One region of the Cobetia sp. BL01 genome, then DNA from elsewhere that is predicted to be linked to it. Evidence: predicted binding sites of a transcription regulator. Region 1 holds the regulator's gene; each other region holds the start of a gene.
The links. The regulator PhoB, encoded in region 1, activates phosphate uptake and scavenging genes when phosphate is short. The targets are predictions, from matches to a motif close to TGTCATANNNNTGTCANA.
Positions count from the first base shown of each region.

Region 1 (5,241 bases):
CCAGCACTCAACCCCGCGCCCTGTGCCAGCTTGATGCGTGGCGCGAGCCCCGTGGCCAGCAGCACCAGCGAGCCCTCCACCGCATGACCACTCTGCAGCACCACGCTGACGGGCGCCTGCGTTGCCTTGCCGGCGGTGATGGTCTCGACCATCTCGCCTTGCAGCCGACGCACGCCGATGGCATCGAAGGCCTTGCCAAGTCGCTGGCCGAGCGCCTGGGGAAGCAAGCCATCCAGCGGAGTGTCTTCCGCCGCGACCAGGGTGACCTCATGTCCTGCGGCTTTCAGGTCATTGGCGTATTCACACCCCACCAGACCGGCACCGACGATCACGACACGGCCACTCTCCCCCGCCTCACGCGCTGCCGTCAGCGTGGCGCTGAAGGCGGCATAGTCATCGAGATCATTGATGCTCATCACGCGCGAGCCGACCGAGTCATCGATGGGGAAGGGTCGCCGCGGCGCGGCACCGAGTGCCAGCACCAGCTCGTCATAGGCCAGGCATTCCTCGCCCAGCCAGACCTGTCGCGCGTGGGTATCGATGCTCGTCACTCGCTGATGGGTGCGCAGCTCGGCGTCCAGTTCATCCACCAGGGCCACGGAGGTCTGCCGTGCCAATGCCCGGGCGCTCATGCCCTTGGCAAAGGCGGTGGACAGCAGAGGCTTGGCGTAATCGTGGCCACTGTCCTGACTGACCAGGATCAGTCGACTGTCCTTGTCACGCGAACGCAGGGCACGCGCCAGGCCAATGCCGGCCATGCCGGTGCCGATGATGACAAGGGTACGAGGGTCGCGCATGGCGCCATCTCCTGAGATCGATCCGAGAGGAAAAGAGGGTAGTCGGGCCCCAGCATACCAGCCTGCCACTGGCGCGGGCATGCTCACGCTGCAGGCCTTGCGGTTCGGGCGTGCTAGACTCGCCACTTGTCATCCTGACAGGGAATTCATCGTGGTCTGTCACTCCCACTCGGCAGCGTTTGCCGGCAAGATCGCCATCCGGGCCATGTCTCGCTCGGAACTCAGCACTCCCTGCGCTCACCAGAGAGCGATGGACTCGGCGGTCCGCCGCCACTGGCAGCCCGCCGCGAGCCTGCAAGGCGTCATGCCGGCCGGCTGGTGGCCATGGCTGTCCTCCAGCGACTCGCTGACCCAGCGTCTCGATCACGCCATGCGCATGCTCGATGGTCAGGGGCTGCGCGTGCGCCTGCTGCTGCAGGACACCGGCCCTGCCCGGCGTGATGAGGCGCGGATGCTGGGTATCGCGCCACGACGCCATGTCTGGCGGCGCGAAGTGGCCCTGTGTCATGGCGATGAGCCCTGGGTGATCGCGCGCTCGCTGGCGGCGCTGGACCTGGCCCATGGCCACCGTCTTTCGACGCTCGGAGAAGGCTCGCTGGGCCATTGGCTGTTCCGCCAGCCCGACCTGACCCGCAGCGCCATCGATGTCAGCCGGGCGCCACTGAGGCTTGCCAGCACGCAGCCGCTGGCACGCACCGCCAGCCTGTGGATGCGCCGCTCGATGTTCTCGCACGGTCGCTTCCGGGTACTGGTCCAGGAAGGTTTCACCCCTCGGTTCCAGCACGCTCTGGAACTCTGATTCCCCACTGCCGTTCGATCAGGAGTCTTGATGTCAGCGTCATCCGCTTCCCGCCCGTCCAAACTGGCCGATTACCTCGCCCTGACTCGTCTGGACCGCCCCATCGGCACCTGGCTGCTGATGTGGCCGACCCTCTGGGCCCTGTGGCTGGCGGCCGATGGGCTACCGGACCGCGATACGCTGCTGATCTTCGTGGCTGGTGTCTATCTGATGCGTGCCGCCGGCTGCGTGATCAACGACTACGCGGATCGCCACTGGGACAAGCATGTCGAACGCACCCGCGATCGCCCGCTGACCTCAGGACGCATCACGGAGCGCGAGGCGCTGACCCTGTTCGGTGTGCTGGTCGCGGCCGCCTTCGTGCTGGTGTGCTTCACCAACCTGACCACGGTGCTGCTGTCGATCGTCGCCGTGCTGCTGGCGGCCAGCTATCCGTTCATGAAGCGCTTCCATCATCTGCCGCAGGTGGTGCTGGGTGCCGCCTTCGGCTGGGCGATTCCGATGGCCTTCGCGGCGACGCTTGAGGAGGTGCCGACCTATGGCTGGTGGCTGTTCGCGGCCAATCTGATGTGGACGGTGGCCTACGACACCGCCTATGCGATGGTCGATCGCAATGACGACCTCAAGGTCGGCATCAAGTCCACCGCCGTGCTGTTCGGCCGCGCCGACACGCTGATGATCGGTCTGCTGCAGCTGGGCATGCTGGCGGTGTTGATCGGCATCGGCCTGCACCTGGCACTGGGCATCTTCTACTGGCTGGGGCTGGCCGCGGCGGCCGTGACCTTCGTCTGGCAGCAGCGCCTGATTCGCGAGCGGGAGCGTGGCCCCTGCTTCCAGGCATTTCTCAACAACCACTGGTCCGGCCTGCTGATCTTCGCGGGCATCGCGCTGGCGACCTGGCCAGCTGCCTGACCCCTCTTTCCGGCCAATGGGCCCGAGTCCTCATCCGATCTGCCAGCGATCTTCCTCATGCGGCGAGGCGTGGCATTCACGCCTTGAGAGAGTTGAGGGACTCGCTGGCAAGCCGGGCGGCAAGCTGCCAAGCTGGCGATTGTCATCTCACTGTCATATAAGCAGGTTGTAATCGTCATCGACTTGTCATTCTGGCGCGTGCGCCGACTGCTGCATGGGATCTAGCGATGAGCTCCAAGACCGTACTGATTGTCGACGACGAATCCTCGATACGCGAGATGATCGCCGTCGCCCTGGAAATGGCGGATTACCGCGTGCTGGAGGCCGACAATGCCCAGGACGCCCACGCCATCGTCGTCGATGAAAAGCCCGATCTGCTGTTGCTGGACTGGATGATGCCCGGCACCAGCGGGCTGGAACTGGCGCGCCGCCTCAAGCGTGACGAGACCACCGCGGAGCTGCCGATCATCCTGCTCACCGCCAAGGGCGAGGAAGACAACAAGATCCAGGGGCTCGAGGCCGGGGCGGACGATTACATCACCAAGCCCTTCTCGCCACGCGAGCTGGTGGCACGCCTCAAGGCCGTGCTGCGCCGCACCACGCCCAAGGGCGTCGAGGAGTCGGTGGAAGTCGAGGGTCTGATGCTCGACCCCGCCAGCCACCGCGTGACCGCACACGGCAACTCCCTGGAGGTCGGCCCCACCGAATACCGCCTGCTGCAGTTCTTCATGACCCATCAGGAGCGCGCCTACACCCGCAGCCAGCTGCTGGATCAGGTCTGGGGCGGCAATGTCTATGTCGAGGAACGTACCGTGGACGTGCACATTCGTCGTCTGCGCAAGGCGCTGGGCGAGGGGCATCAGCACTTGATCCAGACCGTCCGCGGTACCGGTTATCGCTTCAGCGCCCAGGCCTGAGACGCGGATGCGCTACTGGACGAACGAGCTATGGCGGCTGGGCTATCTGGCGGGCGGCTTCGGGCTGGTCGGCGGACTGCTCGGCCTGCTGGGCTGGGGCCTGGCGCTGGGGCTGGCGCTGTACCTGTTCGTCCATCTCAAGCACCTCAAGAGCCTCTACACCTGGCTGATCACCAACCCCCATGAAGAGCCGCCGCCCGGCGATGGCGTCTGGGGGGATCTGCTCGATCGTCTGTATCGCTACCAGAAGGGTCAGCGTCAGGCGCAGGAGCGACTGCGCAGTATCCTCAACCGCATCCAGGAATCCTCGGAAGCGATGCGCGATGGCCTGGTGATGCTCGACAATCACGGCGACATGGAGTGGTGGAACAGCGCTGCCGAGCAGTTGATCGGCCTCAAGGCCAGTCACGACCGCGGCCAGCACGTCACCAACTATCTGCGTGACCCCGTGTTCATCGATTACTTCAATCGGCTGGCCTATCGTGAGCCGCTGACCCTGCAATCGCCGCTCTCCGACAACCTGACCCTGCAGATCTCCATCACCCTGTTCGGTGACAACGAGCGCCTGGTGATGGTGCGCGATGTCACCCGTCTCTACCGTCTCGAGGAAATGCGCCGCGATTTCGTGGCCAATGTCTCCCATGAGCTGCGCACGCCGCTGACGGTACTGGCCGGCTACCTCGAGACCTATTCCGACTATGCCGATGACCTGCCCCCGCGCTGGCAGCGTGGCCTGGGACAGATGCAGAGTCAGACCGACCGCATGCAGCACCTCGTCGAGGATCTGCTGACCCTGTCGCGCCTGGAGACCGACGAGCTGTCGGGCGAAGGACGTCGCATCGACATGGCACAGCTGCTGACACGTATCCGGGAAGATGCCGAAGGCCTCTCGAAGGAGCGGCATGTCATCACGGTGGAGGTCGAGCCCGGACTGGCCCTGATGGGTGAGGAGCAGGAGCTGAGAAGCGCGATCTCGAATCTGGTCTTCAATGCGGTGCGTTACACGCCGGAAGACTGCCACATCACGCTGCGCTGCCAGAGCACCAGCGAGGGCGTGATGGTCGAGGTGGAGGATGACGGTGACGGCATTGATCCCGTGCATCTACCGCGCCTGACGGAGCGCTTCTATCGCATCGACAAGGGACGCAGCACCGCCACTGGTGGCACCGGGCTGGGGCTGGCCATCGTCAAGCATGTGCTGATCCGCCATCAGGGCCGCCTGGAGATCGACAGCCTGCCCGGCGAGGGCGCACGCTTCCGTTGTCATTTCCCGGTGGAACGCCGCTGCGCGACGACTGCCTGACGGTTGCAGCCCCACTGACACGAACGCCCCGCCGCGCCCTCTGCATGAGGTCACGGCGGGGCGTCGTGGTATCTGCGTTCGTCAACGCTCGCGATAAAGCCTGGCTCAGCGGCGCGGGGCAGGCAGCTGTCGGTAGTGGCTCTGCCACATCAGGACGGCACCCGCCACGGCCCCGGGAATGAACAGCAGGTTGGCCAAGGGCACCAGCGTCAGCACGAACACGGCACCACCGAAGGTCAGTGACGGCCACCAGCGCGCCTTGAGACGCTGCTTCATGTCACCGAAGCTGACCTGATGGTTGTCCATCGGATAGTCCAGATACTGGATCGCCATGCTCCAGGCCGAGAACAGCCCCCACAGCAGCGGTGAGAGCAGATTCAGGCCCGGAATGAAGCCGAGAATGAACAGCGCGATCATGCGGGGAATGAAGTAACCCAGTTTGGCCATCTCGCGCCCCAGCGAGTCGATCCCGATCTTCACCAGGCCACGCTCATCTTCGATCAGGGTGCCATC
Region 1 covers NZ_JBVBEE010000005.1:86,177-91,417, forward strand. The annotation lists gene ACZYGA_RS11005 (NAD(P)/FAD-dependent oxidoreductase) at 1-797, opposite strand, end outside; gene ACZYGA_RS11010 (chorismate--pyruvate lyase family protein) at 949-1,596, shown strand; gene ubiA (4-hydroxybenzoate octaprenyltransferase) at 1,627-2,508, shown strand; gene phoB (phosphate regulon transcriptional regulator PhoB) at 2,736-3,425, shown strand; gene phoR (phosphate regulon sensor histidine kinase PhoR) at 3,433-4,728, shown strand; gene cysZ (sulfate transporter CysZ) at 4,834-5,241, opposite strand, start outside.

Region 2 (5,241 bases), on a different contig from region 1:
GAAGATGCCGGTCACTTCACAGCCGTTCGGGCCAACCGCGAAGCGCTTGAGCTGTGCCTGGTTATCGGCACCGATCACGGCAGCATCCCCTTCGGCCTGCTGAAGCGCGGCCGGCACGACGGCCAGTAGCTGGTCATTGGTGGCGTCCGCCACACCGGCGTAGCCGTTGTCCGTCTGGATCCACAGGATACCCTGCTCGTCCTCACGTTCGTCGAAGTAGAGGCCATCCGGACTGGCGAATTCATTCATCTCGGTCAGGCCGGACAGGTTGTCGGCGTCACTGGCCGCCGCGCCGAACACGAATATCTCCCAATCGAAGGCGGTGTGATCCCCTGCCTCACGCCAGCGGATGATCTGTCCTGCCTCGTTGTCACCGCGCGGGTTGGCGGCATTGGTCGGCGCCGTCTTGTAACCGACTCCCGGCTCCTCGATGGCCTTGCCGTCATTGGTGAAGGCCGCCGCGGCACCCTCTTCGGTGCGCTTGGAGTTGTTGGTCAGTGTCATGTAGACCTCACCGGAAGCCGGGTCGACGGCACCCCACTCCGGGCGGTCCATCGGCGTGGCGCCCATCAGATCCGCCGCGTCCGCGGTATGGATGATGACGCCGGCCAGATCATCGGCCGCCAGGCCCAGCGCAGCGGCAAGCGTCCGGCCATCCCTGGTCACGGCATCCGGCGTCAGCTTCAGCCACTTGCCAGTACCGTCGGCGGAGAACTGGGCAACATACAACGTGCCCTTGTCCAGATACTTGTCACCGATCGTCAGGCGATTCTTGTCGGCTCCCGGCACGTGCGCATCGGCGGCCTCCCATCTGGCATCGGAGACGAACTTGTAGATGTATTCGTTGCGCGAGTCATGGCCTGAATAGAACACCACCGGCTCGCCTTCGACCAGCTTGCCAGGCCAGCAGCCTTCATGGCGGAAACGTCCCAGCGCGGTGCGCTTGACGGCCTTCTCACCGGTGTAGGGGTCGATCTCGACGATGTAGCCGAAGGTACGCGGCTCATTGCGATAATCCTTGTCGGCACTGTCCGCCGTCGGCGTATTGTCGAAGCGCGCGAATTCGCCATCGACTTCGCTGGCATCTCCCGCGGCGGTTTCCCAGCCGTAGCGGCCACGCTCGGTCTCGATGCCGATGCGATCATCATCGCTCTGACGATCACTGCGCTTGACGAAGTAACCCGGCCAGTTCTCCTCACAGGTCAGGTAGGTGCCCCAGGGGGTATAGCCGTTGGCGCAGTTGTTGTTGGTACCACGCGTGCGCGTGCCATCCGGAGAGAAGGCAGTCTTGACGTAATCACTGCCTGCCACCGGGCCACTCAACACCATCTCGCTGGCGCTGGTATAGCGACGGTTGTAGCCGGAGTTGCTCACCACATCCCACTTGCCGCCGGCATCCTTCTTGACTTCGACGACGGTCACGCCGTGGGCATTGATCTCGGTACGCACTTCATCGGCCGGGCGCTTACCGGACTCCGCATTGGTCGCGCCGCCCTTGGGCGCCCACAGGGCATCCTGATCGATGTACTCATTGTTCATCACCAGCAGGAAATTGCTGGAGGCGGTGTCTTCGCTCAGCGCGAAGTTGTGCATGCCGTCGTGATGCATGCCGATACTGTTGAGCTGGGCCTCCGGCGTCATCGCCAGCGATTCACTCCACTGCGGTGCCTTGTCGTTGAGCGGGGTGCCCCACGGTGCCAGGACATGGGCGGTATACCCTGCAGGTACCACGAAGGCATCCGTGCGAGAGCCCTTGATGGACTCGAAGGCCAGCGCCAGCGGTGTCTTCGCCGGGGTCCCTGTGGTCTTGCCGCTGTCGGCATTGGCCGTACCGCTCAGGCCCGCCAGCCCGAAGCCGCCCAGCATGCTGGCAGCCGCCATGCCCAGACCACCCTGCAACACGCGACGACGGGAAAGGTGCTTGTCGATGATGGAAGAGAATGTCTCGTTGTGACTGGCATTCAGTAGGCGATGATCTTCAATTTCCTTGCTCATGCTGCTTCCCCGTAGTCAGGTTGCGGGTTGTTCTTTTCAGGCCTGGCCCCTGTGGGGCCGCCAAGGGCAACAAGAGTGATACGCGAACCAAATGACAGTCGTATGACGCGAACGATACGCCTCATGCAAACGACAGCGCCCGACGGTCGCATGACCATCGGGCGCGGGGAATTCACAAGCGCGAGACCTGCTCCGTCAGCCGTGAGGAAAGAGGGCTTCACCAGCAGGGTGGTGTCTGGGTCAGGCGTCTCGCAGACGCTCTGCCGCCAGACTCAGCAGATGCTCCGTCGTCTCCCACCCGAGACAGGCATCGGTCACGGAAACGCCATGGCGCAGCTGCGAGAGCTTGTCCGCTGCCGGCAATGCCTGCTTGCCCTCGTTGAGATGGCTTTCCAGCATCACGCCGATCAAGGCGTCATCACCGGCCAGACGCTGGGAGAGCACATCCAGCATCACTTCGCTCTGACGACGGTGATCCTTGCGCGAGTTGGCATGACTGCAGTCGACCATCAGTCGCGGTGTCAGACCGGCCCCTTCCAGCTCTCGCCGGCAGGCGGCCACCGAGTCTGCATCGTAGTTGGGCTGACCATGGCCGCCCCGCAGCACCACATGGGTGTGGGGATTGCCCGCGGTCTCGATCAGCGCCGGGCGCCCGCTGTCATCCATGCCGAAGTGGCGATGCCCGTGAGCTGCCGCACCGATCGCCTGCACGGCGACCTCGACCCCACCATCGGTTCCATTCTTGAAGCCTACGGCGCAGCCAAGGCCGGAGGCCATCTCGCGGTGGATCTGTGACTCGGTGGTGCGTGCCCCGATGGCCGCCCAGCCGAGCAGGTCTTCCAGGTAGGCGGCGGTCAGCGGCTGCAGCAGCTCCGTCGCCACCGGCAGGCCCAGCTGGTTGATCTCGCGCATCAGCTCGCGCGCCTGACGCAGGCCGCTGGCCATGTCATCACTGCCATCCAGATGCGGATCATAGGCCAGCCCCTTCCAGCCCACCGTCGTGCGCGGCTTCTCGACATAGACACGCATCACCAGCTTGAGGCGATCACGGACCTGCGGTTCGATCACCGCAAGGCGCTGGGCGTATTCACGCGCGGCCTTGAGATCATGGATGGAACACGGGCCGACTACCACCAGCAGGCGATCATCCTCCCCGGCAAGAATCGCGTTGATCTCAGCGCGGTGCTGGCGAATCTGGCCGGCCAGGTCAGCATCCACCGGCAGCTGCGCGCGCAATTCGCTGGCGCTGGGCAGGGCTTCACGGCTGATGCGTCCGGGAGTGGTCGGTGTCTGGGCGGCATCGAAGCGGGTCACGGGGGTAGTCTCGGCGGTCATGGTGCCGACAGTGGTATCGGCTGTGTGCGGGTCATTCGTCAACACGCGTTCAAGGCTGGCGTTCATGGTCTTCTCTCCTGTGACGAAGCTTCGGCTTCATCACGCAATATTCACTCTGACAGACAGGGACTTCGCGAATCGTCACCCCGGTGTTGCTCGCCCTGCCCCGCGGTGACAGCGGAAAGAGGCAGGACGCCGCTAAATCGCCAGCGCCAATAACCATGCACGACCCGAGCGGAAGCGAAAGAGAAGCGGGTAGTCGGGATCGTGGTACGCATGGTCATTCCTCCAGTCATTCATGCTGCAATCATCGTTGGCACGTTAGGGTGGCACGCCTCTCTCGTCATGAGAGATTGCCGGGCCCAAACGCAAGAACCCCCGGTCGTGGCTGCGACCGGGGGTTCTTCAAGGTGGTGGCAGCCCGTACGAGACAGGCACGCCGTAACCTCAGGCGCGCCCCTGTGTAAACCAATACCAATAGCCAGCCGCACACGCAGCCGACGCCAGCTGACCCGAAGGGCAGGCAGCGGCAGTGCGAAGGCGGGAGCTTGAGGATTGATTCATGGGTCGGGCCGGTGTCCAGTGATGACGATGAAGCGTCGATGACTCTATCCTTGCACTACGAAACGTCGCACGCAAGCGTGATCGGGCAACAAACCGTTGCCTGCACGTATAAAGAAGGACTATCAGCCCGGAGTGGCATCAGTATAACCTTTGGTTGTCGAACGACATGATCGGCAACGCGCATTCGTCCAGCGGTGCCTGACACCGCGCCCACAGCTTGGAATGCATACATGCAGGATTCCCGAAATGATGCACTGATAGAGTATCTGTCGGGATGTGCCCGGCAGGATGCCAAGGCACTGGATCGACTTTATCGCGCAACCAGTGCGCATCTATACGCTCAGTTGCTGCGTATCTTGAGACATGAGGCATCCGCGCAGGATTGTCTTCAGCAGGTCTACATCCGGGTATGGGCCGCCGCCGGCCAGTATGACGCCGGCCGCGCCCGCCCGATGACCTGGCTCGGCACCATGACCCGCAACATCGCCATCGACTGGATACGTCGACAGCGACCCAGCGAGCACGACAGCGACGAATTGATCGCTGCCATGCCCGGTCGAAGTGATATCGAGGCAGATGTCGACCTGGCCCAGCACAGTGGTGAACTCCACCAGTGTCTGGCCGAGCTGAATGACGATCAACGCCGCGCCCTGGAACTGGCCTACTTCGAAGGCCTCACCCACCAGGATCTGGCCAACCAACTGGACCAGCCCTTGGGCACCGTCAAGAGCTGGGTCCGACGTGGACTCGAGAGGTTAAAGACATGCATGAGTCATTTGATCTGAGCGATCCCGAACTGCGTGAAACCGCAGCGGGCGAGTACGCGCTCGGAACCCTGACACGCAGTGAGCGCGCCGCTTTCGAATCGCTGCTCTCCGTGAGTCACGACCTGCAGCGCGATGTGGAGCGCTGGCGCGAACACCTGAACGTGTTCAATGAACAGCTTCCCCCTGTCGCACCGCCCGCCGATGTCTGGCAAGGCATCGCCGAGGCGACGGGCACCGCCCGGCAGCCGTGGTGGCGTCGCCTGGGCCTGTGGCAAGGCATGACGGCCACGGCGTTCAGCCTCGCACTCGCCGTCAGCCTGACCTTCAGTCTGGGTCAGAACGAGAGCATGGAGAGCGACTACGTGTTCGTGGTCAGCAACCCTGACAGCAGCCCCGGCTGGATCGTCAATGCCTCCCACTCGGGTGAGATGATGGTCCAGGCCGTCAGCCCCAACGCCCCGGCCCCCGGCAAGGTCTGCGAGCTGTGGCTGATGGCCAAGGATGGCAAGGAGCCGATGTCACTGGGCATTCTGCCGCACTCCGGCACCATGAAGGTGGAAGTGCCGAAGGAATATCTGGC
Region 2 covers NZ_JBVBEE010000006.1:91,279-96,519, reverse strand. The annotation lists gene ACZYGA_RS12130 (PhoX family protein) at 1-1,995, opposite strand, end outside; gene ACZYGA_RS12125 (3-deoxy-7-phosphoheptulonate synthase) at 2,236-3,330, opposite strand; gene ACZYGA_RS12120 (sigma-70 family RNA polymerase sigma factor) at 4,125-4,679, shown strand; gene ACZYGA_RS12115 (anti-sigma factor) at 4,658-5,241, shown strand, end outside.
Region 2: ACZYGA_RS12130 (PhoX family protein) is a predicted target of PhoB. The motif match lies at 2,086-2,103, and genes of this name have one in related genera.

Region 3 (5,241 bases), on a different contig from region 1:
GCCCCCATCAGGATGATGAAGGCGAAGGCCAGCGGCACGCCGGCGAAGTTGCTGGTCATGTTGGTGAAGGCGATCATCGCGCGCGTCAGGCCCGGCCCGCAGCGGTGCATGCTGTGACAGGTCACGGCGGCGATCGCCAGTCCCAGCACGCTGGACATCAGCGAGATCTCGAGACTGCGGCCGATGGCCTGGCGGAAGAAGGGGGAGGTGGCGATTTCCTGAAAATTGGCCAGCCCCCAGCCTGCGGGGGTCTTGAAGGCGCTGATCATCACCCAGATCAGCGGGGCGATCTGGAAGGCGAAGAAGAGGATGGCGAAGGGCAGCAGCCACATCGCGGGGCTGGTCAGCACTCGCCTGAGGAATGTCGGCATCATGCGTCCCCTCCAGGGCCTGCCAGCAGGGATGTGTTGCTGGCCTTGTCGTGCTCCAGTCCCAGCACGCTAGCCAGAGTGCCGCAGAGCTCGCGCTGGCGAAGGTTGCGGGCGGGGCTGCGGGCGAAGGCGCTGCCGAAGGTCCAGAGCGGCACACGGCGCTCTTCTTCGAGAAGGCCGGAATGTGAGCGGTCGGCGTTCATGCCGTGATCGGCGGTGACCATCACCTGATAGCCAGCCTCCAGCCAGCAGGGCAGGTAGTCGGCCAAGGCGACATCGGCATGACGCGCCGCATTGCGATATTGCGCGGACTCACCGCCGTGGCGGTGGCCGGCGTCATCGATGTTCATGCTGTGCACCAGCAGGAAGTCCGGGTCGTGACGCAGTCTCAGCATCTCGGCATCGCTGAAGACGTGGTCGTCCGGGTAGTGATCCTGCCAGTAGAAGATGCCCGCCTGGATGGCGGATTCGGGATTGTCTAGCAGCCGGTGTCTGGCCGGCACGAAGGGGGCGGCGACGTAGAGTTCGCTGACCCAGTGATAGGCGGCTGCCGCGGTGCGTCGCCCCTGCTGACTGGCGAGGTCGAACAGGCTCACGCCACGCGAGCGTCGCACGATGCCATTGGTGACGATGCCGGAGTCGACGGGCAGATCACCGGTCAACAGGCACTCATAGAGCGGTCGCGACATCGCTGGCAGTTCGCACTCCAGCGACTGGTACTGCCCGCGACCGGTCTCGACCAAGGCGCTCAGATAGCCCATGGCATGCCGACCCACGGCATGGTTGAGGCCATCGAGTACGACAAGAATGACACGCTGGGACATGAAGACTCCGTGAAGCTCAAGACGGCACCGTGTGGACGGTGCCGTCTGTCAGGATTGTGCGCGCTCTATCCGCTCTGGACAGAGGCCGGGGGTCACTGCTGGTGGATCAGTACCTGGGACTGCCACTGACGCGGCAGCTGTCGGGCACTGGCTTCCCAGCCGGCGAAGTCCTGTACCGGGCGGGCATTGGCGTACTGCTCGTTGGGCAGCAGCTTGGCGGCGATGTCTTCCGGTAGGGTCAGGTGCTCGGCGCGGATCGGGCGTGCGTAACCTGCCGCCAGGTTCAGCTGGCCGGCATCTGACAGGATGTACTCACGCGCCAGCTTGGCGGCGTTCGGGTGAGCGGCATGCTTGTTGATGATGGTGGCGTAGCCCGAGGTGACGGAGGCATCCGAGGGGATGACCACCTCGAAGGTGTCGCGGTTGATCTGATCGCGATAGTTGAGCGCGTTGAAGTCCCACAGCAGTGCGACCTCCACCTCGCCCTTCTCCAGGTTGGCGATGCTCGGCTCGGCCAGTGACAGGCGTCCCTGGCGGGCCAGTTCGGCGAACACTTCCAGACCCGGCGTCAGGTCTGACTCGCTGCCGCCATTGGCGAAGGCTGCGGCCAGGATGGCGTTGTTGGCCTGGGAGGCCTTGCCGACCGCGCCGACGGAGACCTTGTAATCGCCATTGGAGAGATCCGCGAAGGAAGCGGGGCGCTGATCTTCACTGACGAGTGTCTTGTTGATCATCAGGGAGATGGTGCCGGTGTAGCCCAGCATCCACTCGCCATCTTCATCCTTGGCCCAGTCGGGGATCTCGTCCCAGGTGGTCGGCTTGTAGGCTTGAGTCACCCCCTGCTTGACCGCGATGGGGCCGAAGGCGAAGCCCACGTCACCGATATCTGCCGTGGCGTTCTTGCCTTCGGCTTTGAACTTGGCGACTTCCTCGGCGGAGCTCATGTCGGTATCGCTGTGCGCGATGGAATACTTCGACTCGAGGTCTGCCCAGGTGTCCTTCCAGTTGGCCCAGCTGTCCGGCATGCCGACGCTGTCGACGCGGCCTTCTGCCTGGGCGGCCTTGAGCAGTGCGTCCGGCACTTCAGCGGCACTGACGGAGGCGCTGCTCAGCAGGGTGGCCATGAGGGCCGAGACCATCAGACCGGCGGTACGGGGCGAGGTAGCGGTGAACGACTTCAATGACAATCCTCCCAGACGGGGTAATCAACGGATGCGAGAGTGCATTCCTGGCCAGCGAGTCGCCGAGGCGAGCAGGCAGGCGAGATGGGGTCAAAGCTGGTTCTTGTCCTGCGCAGTCTTCCCTGAGACTTGCCACCTCAATTTCTGTGGTCTAGTTCAGTATCGGGGCTGACATGACTTTACGCAGCGGTTGTGACAGTCGCGTGTCGTCACTATGTCAGTGTCGTGATGTCAGTGTCGTGGCAATGAGCCATCAGCCATCAGCGCTACATGTTTTGACGCAACGCTGCGTGGTGCCGGCTGATTTTCTGACAATTACCTGCATGAAAGCGTGTCCCGGTGATAGGCATCCGCCTCGGATTCTCACGCGCATCACACAGGATGGCCTTGCGCTGTCACCGGATCGTCATGCCTGTGTCATGGTGCTCGGCGAGCGTGGGCTGATTCGCCTGGCGACGTCTACACTAGACCACAGCGATCGCGATTCTCGGGCCTTGTCATGATGGACACCTTGGATGACATGCAAGTGACTCGCCAGAAATCGCTCTCTTTCGTTATCTTTCAGGAACTTCGCATGCCTTCATCATCGATCGAGCCCACAGGTGACGACGCAACTTCCCTGACGCGCACGGCGGATTTGCCCGTCACCGGGCTCAAGGGCAGGCTGCTGAACCATCTTGAGGCAGCGCCGCTGCATGCCTCGCAGCGTCTGCCGTCTGAGCGTGAGATGATCGAGCGGTTCGGCACCACGCGAGTCACCTTGCGAGATGCCTTGCTGCAGCTGGAAGCGGAAGGGCGAATCTATCGCGAGAACCGCCGCGGCTGGTTCGTCTCGCCGCCGCGCCTCAGGTATGACCTGCTGGCATGTCTGCCTTTTCACGAGATGGTGCAGTCGCAGCAGCGGGTCGCTTCCACCGAGGTGCTGTCCGCTCAGGAAGTTCCCGCTGATGAGGTGATCGCCCAGCGTCTGGAAATTGCACGGGGTGCCGGGGTCTATCGCATCACGCGAGTGCGGCGCATCGATGGCCGGCGGGTGCTGCATGTCTGTCATCACCTGCGACGCGACTGCTTCCCGGGCATTCTCGATTTCGACCTCTCGGTGCATTCGCTGACGACGCTCTACCTTCACCAGTACGCCATTCGCATCCGGCGCGTGAGCTTCGAGCTGGCCTCCAGCGTGTTCGACGCCGAGACGGCCGTCGCCCTGAATGCGGCACCGGGTAGTCCGGCGCAGCGCATCACGCGGATCAACTTCGATCAGAATGGCCGCGCAGTGGACTGCGATGATGAACACTGGCGTCATGATGCCATCGAGTTGACGTTATCCGCCGCACCACAACGCTAGAGGGCAATCTGGGGACACACGCCACCAGTCTCCGGGAATTTCCTTCAACTCGACGAAAACGCCCGCAAGTCCTCCTCTGACGGGAAGGCTTGCGGGCGTTGTGGTAATGGCCTCATCCAGTAGCGATCTGGGCGTGACATCAGTGGGTGCGTGGCAATCCTGCGAGGCTTGTGGGTTCAGTTGACAGCTTCCGGCTCATGCCGTCGGCAGAGGTGCAGATTTACTGGAAGCAGGGGGCTTCGACATGTCGGCAAGGGAAATGCCACTCGTCTCAGGCAGTCTGAGACCACCGATCAAGGCGACTCCAGCTATCGCGATCAAGTACCAGGCGGGTGCCAGATGGTTGCCGCTCAAGTCGATAAGCCAAGTGGCAACCAGCGGTGCGGTGCCGCCGAAGATCGTATAGGCCACGTTATAGCTGAGTGCCGAAGCGGTATAGCGCACACGAGTGGGAAACTGTTCCGAGAGCAGCGAGGCGGTAACCACGCCGCACAAGACTGCGCCGACTGCCATCAATGACGCACCGAGCATCGAGGCCCACAAGGTGCCGCTGGCAGCGAGTGAATACGCGGGAAAGACGGCAATGGCGAGGCTGGCGCAAGCGGTGATGATCGTATTACGCCTACCGACCAGATCCGAGTAGTAGCCAGCCACAGGGCATAACAGAGCTGCCATCATGAGAGCACCGAGGCTGGCCAGCAGGGCGGTCTGGCGCGAGGCTCCTCCTGCCACCTGCATGTAGGTCGCGAAATAGGTGCTGAACATGTAGAACGACAGCGCGGTGGCAGAGATGAATGCCATCAAGCTGATGATGGTACTGCCGTGGATTGTCAGCGTTTCCATGAGCGGAGCGCTGGTGGCGTTGTGCTCTTGCTGGACCAAACGGAAGGCAGGTGAGTCATCCAGCTTGAGACGCATGTACAAGCCGATCAGGCCCAATGGCGCGGCGATCAGGAAGGGGACACGCCAGCCCCATTCCTGCATGGTCGCTTCCGATACCAGGCTGTTCAGGCCAAGTCCGAGCGCTGCGGCTGTCGCGAAGGCGCTGAAGGTAGAGACGGGGATGAAGCTTCCATACCATCCGCGCTTGTCATCGGGCGCGTGCTCCATCACGAAGGCGCACGCACCGGCATATTCACCGCCTGCCGAGAAACCTTGGGCACAGCGAGCCAGGGTCAACAATAGCGGTGCCAGCAAGCCGATACTCTGATAGGTCGGCAGCAGACCGATCAAGGCGGTGGCGCTTGCCATCATGATGATGGTGATGGCCAGTACATTCTTGCGACCGATGCGATCCCCCAGAGTGCCGAAGAAGATGCCGCCTAGTGGGCGCAGTGCAAAGGAGACGGCAAAGACGGCAAAGGTCTGGATCAGAGCGAGGGTTGGATCGCCTTGCGGGAAGAAATGTTGCGAGATGATCACTGCCATGAAGCCGTAGATGGCAAAGTCGAACCATTCGATGAAATTGCCGATGGTAGAAGCAGCAAGGACACGCCGGAGCGTGGCAGGTGATACCGCAC
Region 3 covers NZ_JBVBEE010000003.1:497,752-502,992, reverse strand. The annotation lists gene ACZYGA_RS08490 (ABC transporter permease) at 1-374, opposite strand, end outside; gene ACZYGA_RS08485 (alkaline phosphatase family protein) at 371-1,195, opposite strand; gene ACZYGA_RS08480 (ABC transporter substrate-binding protein) at 1,288-2,376, opposite strand; gene ACZYGA_RS08475 (UTRA domain-containing protein) at 2,951-3,721, shown strand; gene ACZYGA_RS08470 (MFS transporter) at 3,917-5,241, opposite strand, start outside.
Region 3: ACZYGA_RS08475 (UTRA domain-containing protein) is a predicted target of PhoB. The motif match lies at 2,770-2,787, and genes of this name have one in related genera.